Regions from separate parts of the Nostoc sp. DedSLP03 genome, predicted to be linked through region 1. Evidence: riboswitches for the same ligand, from Rfam matches in the RefSeq annotation. Region 1 holds a riboswitch; each other region holds the start of a gene.
The links. A riboswitch is a leader RNA that binds a small molecule or an ion and turns the genes downstream of it on or off. The one in region 1 is predicted to bind cobalamin.

Region 1 (2,203 bases):
GCCATTGCCGAATTCAGTGGTTCTATTGGTGCTGTGTTTATTGATTACTTGCAACAGATTCCTCTGGAGTCAGGCGGGAATATGGCTTTTGAAGTTGGCAAGATTACCCGCCAGATTCGGGATATTGCTAAGTCTCACAAAATCCCTGTTTTCTTGGGCTGTCAAATTAATCGGGGGAATCAAACTACGGCTGATAAACGCCCCAATCGTCATCTGTTACGTAACTCTGGTGAAATCTTTGAGGTTTGTGACCAGTTAATCATGCTTTACCGCGATGCTGTTTACACAAAAGACCCTAGCGATCGCACTATTGAGTTGATTGTTGAGAAAAACAGGCTTTACGGTAAGCTCGGCACTGCGACAATGTTATGCGATTTATCGACCTCGAAATTTTTGAACTTGGCAAAATAATTTGATGCGATGAACTTTTTTAAAGTTTTAGAGGTCGATATATGAAAGCACTTTCAGTTCGTCAGCCTTGGGCATGGGCAATCATTTATGCTCTCAAAAACATAGAAAACCGTGGCTGGCCTATCAATTATCGCGGCGACATTCTGATTCACGCTGCAAAAACCTGTACCAAGAAAGAGTATCAGCTAGCGGAAGAATTTTGCCAAGGGATGGGGCTAGTAATCCCAGAATTAATCTCTCTACGTCGCGGTCAAGTCATCGGTATTGTCACAATAGTTGATTGCAAGTTTTCACAAGTTGCGTCTGGCTGGGGGATGCCTGGGCAATACCATTGGAAGCTGGAGAATCCACGCGAGATTACACCGATTCCTTACATTGGACAACTGGGGCTTTTTGAAGTACCTGATGATTTGGTCAGGAGTGCGATCGCCTTATGAAATCAGTTCTTTCGCTTTTTTCCGGCATCGGCGGACTCTGCCACCACGGAATATCAACCGCAGGTCTATCCCACAAATTCCGAGTCCACCAATTTGTTGAAATTTCCGGCGTTGCTGGGCGTTGCTGAACTCAAGTATGAAATTTAAAAATTCGCTTTTTCTTTCCTCTTACTCTGCTGTGAATCTTACGAGCAATCGCCTAGAAATTATTATTTTCGTCACGCTCCCCTAAGACTTCTCCCGTGTAAGGGTTCACACAGGCAATCAATGTCCGCTCATCTGAAGTTGTTAACGTCACTTCTGCACTGCGATCTACACTTTGTGAATACCTGGTAAAAAATCGCTGTTCAAAATTAGTAATGGTGATATAGTTACTCCAATCGGTTCTGATGGGGAGCAGCCAATGGCTAAACGCCACGCTACGCTATCGGACGCAAGGGGGAAAGTCCGGTGTAAATCCGGCGCTGTCCCGCAACTGTAAACCAAAATTAGGTGAGTCAGGATGCCCGCCGGTTAGAATCAACTCGTTTACATAAATCTGCGAGGTACAGATTATGAACAGAAAAAAACAGGCGTTAGTCAGTCTAACCCTGATGGTAGTTATCAGTTTTTATCTAGTCATTGGTTTACCCAAACCCGCCTACGCCATGCACATTATGGAAGGTTTTTTACCTGTGCAGTGGGCAATTTTTTGGTGGATTGTGGCATTACCATTTTTTCTACTAGGATTGCGTAGTCTGACTCGCATTACCCAAGCTAACCCGGAACTGAAGCTACTCCTGGGCTTGGCTAGTGCTTTTACTTTCGTGCTGTCAGCATTGAAAATCCCTTCTGTAACAGGTAGCTGTTCTCACCCAACAGGGACGGGATTAGGTGCGGTGCTATTTGGCCCCCTGACTATGACGGTTTTGGGTAGCTTAGTATTGTTGTTTCAAGCTTTGTTACTGGCGCATGGTGGCTTGACGACGCTGGGGGCAAATGCTTTTTCGATGGCGATCGCTGGACCATTTGCGGCTTACTGGATATATAATCTGACAATCAAGTTGGGTGGTAAGCAAAAAATCGCCATATTTTTAGCAGCTGCGATCGCAGATTTACTCACCTATATTATCACTTCTATCCAACTCGCCCTAGCTTTTCCTGCACCTGTTGGTGGGTTTCTCGCTTCATTTACCAAGTTCGCCGGAATTTTCGCCATTACTCAAGTTCCCTTAGCAATTAGTGAAGGATTGCTAACTGTGTTGGTGTGGAACTGGCTGCAATCTTATAATCCTCAAGAATTAGAATTGCTGAAATTAATCAAATGGGAGCCCCAAGGAAATGAGTCAATCTAAAAAAGGGTTGAGTAACTGGCT
Region 2 (2,203 bases), on a different contig from region 1:
TGATAAACTGCGTAGTTTACCGCCGTAGGCATCGCTTCTAATTAGTAGTTGTGTACCATTGTTTGCCAATTCTACAGATTCAATTGTGGAAGGGGAAGTAGGTAATTGGGTTACTGAGTCAGGGCGATCGTTGCTTTGTTGTAACTTGACTATTCCACTATCAGGTAACAGTACTATACCGTCGCTACCACTAACCGTTGCCTGCCAATCAGGACTATTTTTATCTAACCGTAAGGTCATGCGGACAGTGGGTATTGCACTTTGTAGTTGAGTAAATTGAATACTGTTGACACCGTATCGGTTGATTGACTGCTGTTGTTGCAGACTAGGCGATAAAGTTGCACCTTTAATATTAATATCTATAACGCTACGATTTTCGCTGCGATTTACCTCAATTTGTGAATGATTACTGCCATGAGTGCGGATAAAAAATCCATCTCCTGTGACTAGTAAATTTTCAATAATATTTGTCTCGGATGTAGTTTGTGCAACTTTTCCATCAGTCACCACACTGTAGATTCCACTTGCAGGTGATGTTGTCTCTACCCGTTCTGGCGATGGTAACTGTACCACCCATTGATTGCCAGTTCTCGATGTAAATTTTACAAGTTGCGGATCGAGAGTGTAACCTGGATTCAGTTCTACAACTATGCGAGTCTTTTGTTCGTCAAATTGTCCGAAGCGGATAGCACGAATTGCACCACCTACAGACTGAGTAAAACTAGGTTTTCCTAAAGTAGTTCCAGGTAAATCAATTACCAAACGAGTGGGGTTAAAAATTAACTGTGCCTGGGGTTGTACAGGATCATCAGTCGTAAATTCTAGCTGCTTGGAGACACCATCAAATCGCCAAGATTCTAGTTTTGCAGCAAGTGCGGGAGACGTGAGTATGGCAATACTTAATATTGCACTGGATAGCAGCCAGTGTATTTTCACAGAATACTCTCCTATTTCAATTTTATGACATCAAATAATTTTGTATTTACTTTTACTCACACCAGTACTAACCCACCAGAAATACTTTGCTGCTGAGTATTCGTTTAGCTGAGTATCTAAATGCAACTAAACCGCTTTATTATCGACACTCTCTAATTTCGTTCGCTCAAAAAATTAAAGAATGTCTGGTAATTTTGCATACAACTATCAAAAAATCTGGCAAAAACACTCGAATCTTTAATTGAGTTAATTACAGTTGCATCAACTTAATAAAATCTCATAAAAATGTTAGCCATACTGAGTTTTAGCAAGGCATAGTTGATAGCTGTATATTTTTACTTTTGATATCGCAATCGTTGTTATTTAATAAAATCCACTACCTATGGACTTTTACTAACGCAGATACAAAAAACGATGGACGATATTAGTCTTAACTCTGAGTGGAGAAAATTTGGGGACATCTGTACCTCGCAGATTTTTTAGGTGTGTTAACATCGGCGGGTCTTCTGACTTTGAGAGGATGCTTGAACACAATCTCATTACAGCTGCGGGACAGCGCCGGATTTACACCGGACTTTCCCCGTTTCCTCTAATGGCTGTTCCCCACTAGAACCGACTAATCGACCCATTGTATAGCATAATCAGGAAAATAACACAAGATATAGTTTTAGTTAACAGCCACTTTTATTTTAAGATTTCATGACATTAAAGAAGTCTTGGTTGTTATAACCAAGACTGAAGAATGAATTTATTTAATTGAACGCACTTACACAATTGCTTATCCCAAATTACTGAAGAACGTTCTCCAAAGGGTTCCCGTTACTCCTACAGCAATTAAAGCGTTAGTGAAAAACTTGCCTAATTCAATTTCTTGTCCCAGTGCTTTGTCGTCTTGACCTCAAGCTTGTCTGACTCCTTGCTTGTAAGTTGGTACATCTTGCAAAGAACCAATAACATACGCTGCAAAGAAAACTTTGCTCATGTAGTGGCTGAGGATATGAGGATATATCGTATATCAGGAATTCGCAAATTGTCTGATCTGGGACAGGTATATTTTATTGCAGCGGATTTTGCTGCTTTTCCCGCTCCTCAACCGCCTTGCTCACAATTCGCACCACAAGATTACTGATGGGACGGTCTTCTTCCTCCGCCCATCTCACCAAAGCCTCGTGGATATCTTTAGGGAAATATATCGAAGTTTGTACGCGATCGCTCTGGCTCATCAACTCTATAAGGATTTGTCGCCAATCCATCATACCCTCACAAC
Region 3 (2,203 bases), on a different contig from region 1:
AAGGCGAACATTTTTCAGTGCGCGGCCCGCTAAATGTGGCGCGTCCCATCCAAGGTTATCCGGTGATTATTCAAGCTGGATCTTCCGAGGATGGTAAGGAGCTGGCTGCACAAACGGCGGAGGTAATTTTCACTGCCCAACAGACTCTGGCAGAAGCTCAGGCATTTTATACAGATGTGAAGGGGAGACTGGCTCAATACGGGCGCTCACCTGACCATCTTAAGATTATGCCAGGTGTATTCCCAGTTATCGGCAAAACTGAGCAAGAAGCCAAGGACAAATTCGATCGAATTCAGGAGTTGATCGATCCGGTGGTCGGCTTAAATTTGCTTGACTCAATGATCGGTGGATTTGACCTATCCGGCTATCCATTGGACGGGCCGTTGCCGGAGTTACCAGAGACTAACGGGGGTAAAAGCCGTCAGCAACTTCTGACTGACCTAGCCATGAGAGAGAATTTAACGATTCGACAACTGTATTTATGGATAGCTGGAGCGCGTGGGCATCGTCAGATTCTAGGCACACCAGAACAAATTGCCGATCAGCTAGAAGATTGGTTTCTCAATGGCGGGGCAGATGGCTTTAATATCATGCCGCCCTGGTTGCCTGGAGGATTGGACGAATTTGTAGACTTGGTAATTCCTGAATTGCAACGTCGCGGTCTGTTCCGTACAGAGTATGAAGCACGAACCCTGCGCGAAAATCTTGGTTTACCTCGTCCAGTAAATCAGTTTAGCAAAGTTGCTACTCGTGAAGCGGCGATCGCCTAACTTTTTCTAAAGCAAGTTTGGCAGCAAAAAGGCTCAAGCATTCCTGCCTGAGCCATGACTAAATTCAATTTATAGATTAGTTTCAAGAACTATATCTTTCGATCGGTAATGGATAAGCTCAGTTAAATTTATCGCCATAGTAATGTAAGATAATTATCTGGATGATGTCTGGTTGATATCTATAACCTCAACAAAGTCTAAATTACTAAAGCTGAGAGTTGGGAAACTCCGGTGAAATTCCGGGACTGTGCCGCAGCTGTAATGGGATGACCCAAGTCAGAATGCCAACTATCAGGATGTCCTCAAGACACACTCACCGTCTAATCCCTGCGTTGCACGGGGAAGGAGTTCTAAAATTGGTTTCTGGATTTGCCACTTGTCCTGGCTTGTTTTATGCTACTCCCGCCGCAGATGGGATATTATCTCGCGTTAGAATACCAGGTGGAATTATTAGTAGTCAGCAGTGCCGTGCGATCGCAGATATAGCAGAACAGCACGGTGGCGGCTATCTAGATGTGACTAATCGAGCTAACCTACAAGTCCGTGAAATCCGTACGGGGATAAATGCTGAGGTTCTGAAGTACCTACAAAATATGGGATTGGGTTCTGAGAATACTGTTGTAGACCAAATCCGCAATATTATGACCAGTCCAACTGCTGGTATCGATCCCCAAGAATTAATCGATACTCGTCCTTTTGTTCAAGGTTGGGATGATTATATTGCAGCACATCCGGCGCTTTCGGGACTGTCGGCCAAATTTAGCGTTTGCTTTGATGGTGGTGGGATAATTCGGGTGGGCGATCGCTTGAATGATATCGCCTTTGTAGCTGTCTTACTTAACGATAATGTTTACTTTCGCCTGTATCTCAGTGTCGGCGAGAAAAGTCAACCCCCCAGCGATACGGGAATTTTGCTACCACCAGAAAAATGTTTGCCCGTCTTAGCAGCTTTGGCGGATGTCTATCTAGCTTATAGTCATACTACGAGTAAGCGGCGGCTACGTTTGAGAGAGTTATTGAATACTTTGGGTTGTGAAAATTATCTCCAAGAAGTTGAGCAGCATTTACCTTTTTCTCTTTTATCCAGTGACCTAACCCCCCAACCCCCTTCCCTCGTAGGGAAGGGGGAGAAATTCTCCCCTCTCCTTGTAGGAGAGGGGTTGGGGGAGAGGTCAGATGCGAAATATCAGCATATTGGCATTTATCCCCAACGTCAGCAAGGCTTATTTTACATTGGTGTTGTCTTGCCCCTTGGTCGATTGGAAAGTAGACAGATGCGGGGTTTAGCAGATTTAGCAGCAAAATACGGTAGTGGAACTCTCAGGCTAACCCCTTGGCAAAATTTGCTCCTTACAGATATTCCTCAGCAATGGGTTGCTGATGTCCAAAGTGAAATTGCTTTATTAGGATTAGATTCTTCTGCAACCAATATT
Region 4 (2,203 bases), on a different contig from region 1:
TCTAAATGAGCAAAAACAGCGAGTTCTTGCCTACCAACTGTCAAAAATACCTGCTGTGACTGATTTTCTAGCGCGGTTGCTGCGGCTTTAACGCTGTCAACTTCAATCCAGCGATCGCCACTTTCTTTTTTCCAAGGCGGACGGATTAACATCAAACGGGGTACTCCAACTTCCGTTGCTGCATCTGCTGCATTAAAAGAAATTTGACTAGCAAAAGGATGGGTTGCATCAATTAATAAGTCGATTTCCATGACTCGCAGATAGCTAGCCAATCCAGCCACACCCCCGAAGCCTCCAACCCGTAAATCGCCTAACGGTACTGACGGTTCGCGGGTGCGGCCAGCTAGAGAGGTGATTACTTCTAACTCTTGGATAGTCGTAGCTTTGGCAGCTAGTTCTGCTGCATCACCCGTCCCACCCAGAATCAAAACGCGCATCATTTAGATAAAGGTGGAATTTTTGCCAAAATGCCTTTTTTCATTGCTTCTGGACGTTCTGACCAAGGCAGCAAACCATCTGCTTTAGCATAATATTGACTAGCACATTCCAATACCGCAGACGCACTACCATCAACAGCTAAATCACCAAATAAATATGTTAATTTGCCTTTGGCACTAAAGGCAACTACACAAGAACGATTACAAGCACTCATACATTCAACTTCCTGAATTGGGAATCGATCTCGTAACTCCCAATCTTGTGCTAGCTGCTGAAGTTGGTGTAAAAGTTTTTCACCACCACTTTCACCTAAGCGTTTTCCATTTTGCCAAACACTGGCACAGGTTTTGCAAACAAATAAAGTATGTTCAGCAACTTCCAAGGGATTAGTTGGGGAAATATTTACAGTAGTAGTCATCTGTACCTCGCAGATATGTGAAACTGATAAATCTACTTCGGCGGGCATCCTGACTCACTCAACTTGAGATTTTCTTTAATCTCAAATTGGTTCACAGTTGCGGGACAGCGCCGGATTTGCACCGAACTTTCCCCGTTACCTCTGGTAGCTGACTCCCACCAGAACCGAATAACCTTATCGATCGTACACTAAAGTTATCGGAGAATACGAAACAGCAAACTTTGCGCTAACGCTCAAACTGGACGACAACCAGATAAAATACTGTGCATCTTTACTACTTGTCCAATAACTGCGATCGCAGGCGCACCAAATCCAGTTTCCTCTACCTGTGTGACTATTGTTTCCAATGTCCCAATTAATTCTTCTTGTTCTGGGCGCGTACCCCAGCGCACCAAAGCAATCGGCGTTTCTAAATTCAACCCAGCTGCAATTAATTCTTCCACAATATAAGGCAGATTGTGAATTCCCATATAAATTACAATGGTTTCGGAACCGCGAGCGATCGCACTCCAATTTACTTGCGGTCTATACTTACCCGCCGCTTCATGACCAGTTACAAATGTGACTGACGAACTATAAAGCCGATGCGTCAAAGGAATACCTGAGTATGCTGCTGCTGCAATTCCCGAAGTGATACCTGGCACAACTTCCGTTGATATTCCAGCTTTGACTAATTCTTCCATTTCTTCGCCACCGCGACCAAAGATAAACGGATCGCCACCCTTTAGCCGCACTACAATTGCATTATCCTGCGCTTTATCAATCAGCAATTGAGTTGTTTCTGACTGGAACAGCGAATGTTTTCCCCTGCGTTTACCAGCATTAATTTGCTCGGCTTGGGGATTAATCATTGCTAAAATTGCCGGACTCACTAAGGCATCATAGATGACTACATCTGCACATTCCAATAAACCTTTCGCCTTCAGGGTAATTAATCCTGGATCTCCTGGGCCTGCACCTACTAAATAAACCTTTCCCAAATACTTGTTATCCTGTTTTTCTGTGCGGTTCATCTCTGTGTTAAATCCCAAATTAGCTCGGCTAATTCTGCACTTGCTCCCAATGGCTTGGCCAATTGGAAATTCACCGCAGAAAATTGTAATTTTAGTTCCTCTATTGAGGTGGCGATCGCATCGGTTATTCCACCAGGGAATAAAAAGTATGGCAGAATTGCAATTTCCCGATAACCAGCATCCACCAATTCTTTCACCCGTGATTCTAAACTAGGAGGCCCAGCCCAATAAGCAGTCACGGCTCCCAAACTCGCCGCCATTGCTTCCACAGTTTCTTTGGAACCTGGGCGACGACTACCATGAGCTAAGAGAATCCATGCTTCTGCTTTTATAG

Region 2: it holds a riboswitch for cobalamin, as region 1 does, so the genes downstream of both, RM368_RS21795 (N-acetylmuramoyl-L-alanine amidase) here and RM368_RS37655 (energy-coupling factor ABC transporter permease) in region 1, are expected to answer to the same signal.
Region 3: it holds a riboswitch for cobalamin, as region 1 does, so the genes downstream of both, cobG (precorrin-3B synthase) here and RM368_RS37655 (energy-coupling factor ABC transporter permease) in region 1, are expected to answer to the same signal.
Region 4: it holds a riboswitch for cobalamin, as region 1 does, so the genes downstream of both, RM368_RS29335 (DUF1636 family protein) here and RM368_RS37655 (energy-coupling factor ABC transporter permease) in region 1, are expected to answer to the same signal.

What each region holds. Positions count from the first base shown of each region.
Region 1 covers NZ_JAVRCK010000177.1:77-2,279, reverse strand. The annotation lists gene RM368_RS37665 (replicative DNA helicase) at 1-411, shown strand, start outside; gene RM368_RS37660 (ASCH domain-containing protein) at 453-848, shown strand; cobalamin riboswitch at 1,213-1,377, shown strand; gene RM368_RS37655 (energy-coupling factor ABC transporter permease) at 1,403-2,182, shown strand.
Region 2 covers NZ_JAVRCK010000046.1:58,781-60,983, reverse strand. The annotation lists gene RM368_RS21795 (N-acetylmuramoyl-L-alanine amidase) at 1-936, opposite strand, end outside; cobalamin riboswitch at 1,415-1,568, opposite strand; gene RM368_RS21790 (ribbon-helix-helix domain-containing protein) at 1,992-2,192, opposite strand.
Region 3 covers NZ_JAVRCK010000010.1:70,495-72,697, reverse strand. The annotation lists partial or broken gene RM368_RS07210 (LLM class flavin-dependent oxidoreductase) at 1-770, shown strand, start outside; cobalamin riboswitch at 947-1,078, shown strand; gene cobG (precorrin-3B synthase) at 1,052-2,203, shown strand, end outside.
Region 4 covers NZ_JAVRCK010000081.1:26,490-28,692, reverse strand. The annotation lists gene RM368_RS29340 (cobalt-precorrin-6A reductase) at 1-437, opposite strand, end outside; gene RM368_RS29335 (DUF1636 family protein) at 437-856, opposite strand; cobalamin riboswitch at 878-1,040, opposite strand; gene cobA (uroporphyrinogen-III C-methyltransferase) at 1,090-1,869, opposite strand; gene RM368_RS29325 (sirohydrochlorin chelatase) at 1,866-2,203, opposite strand, start outside.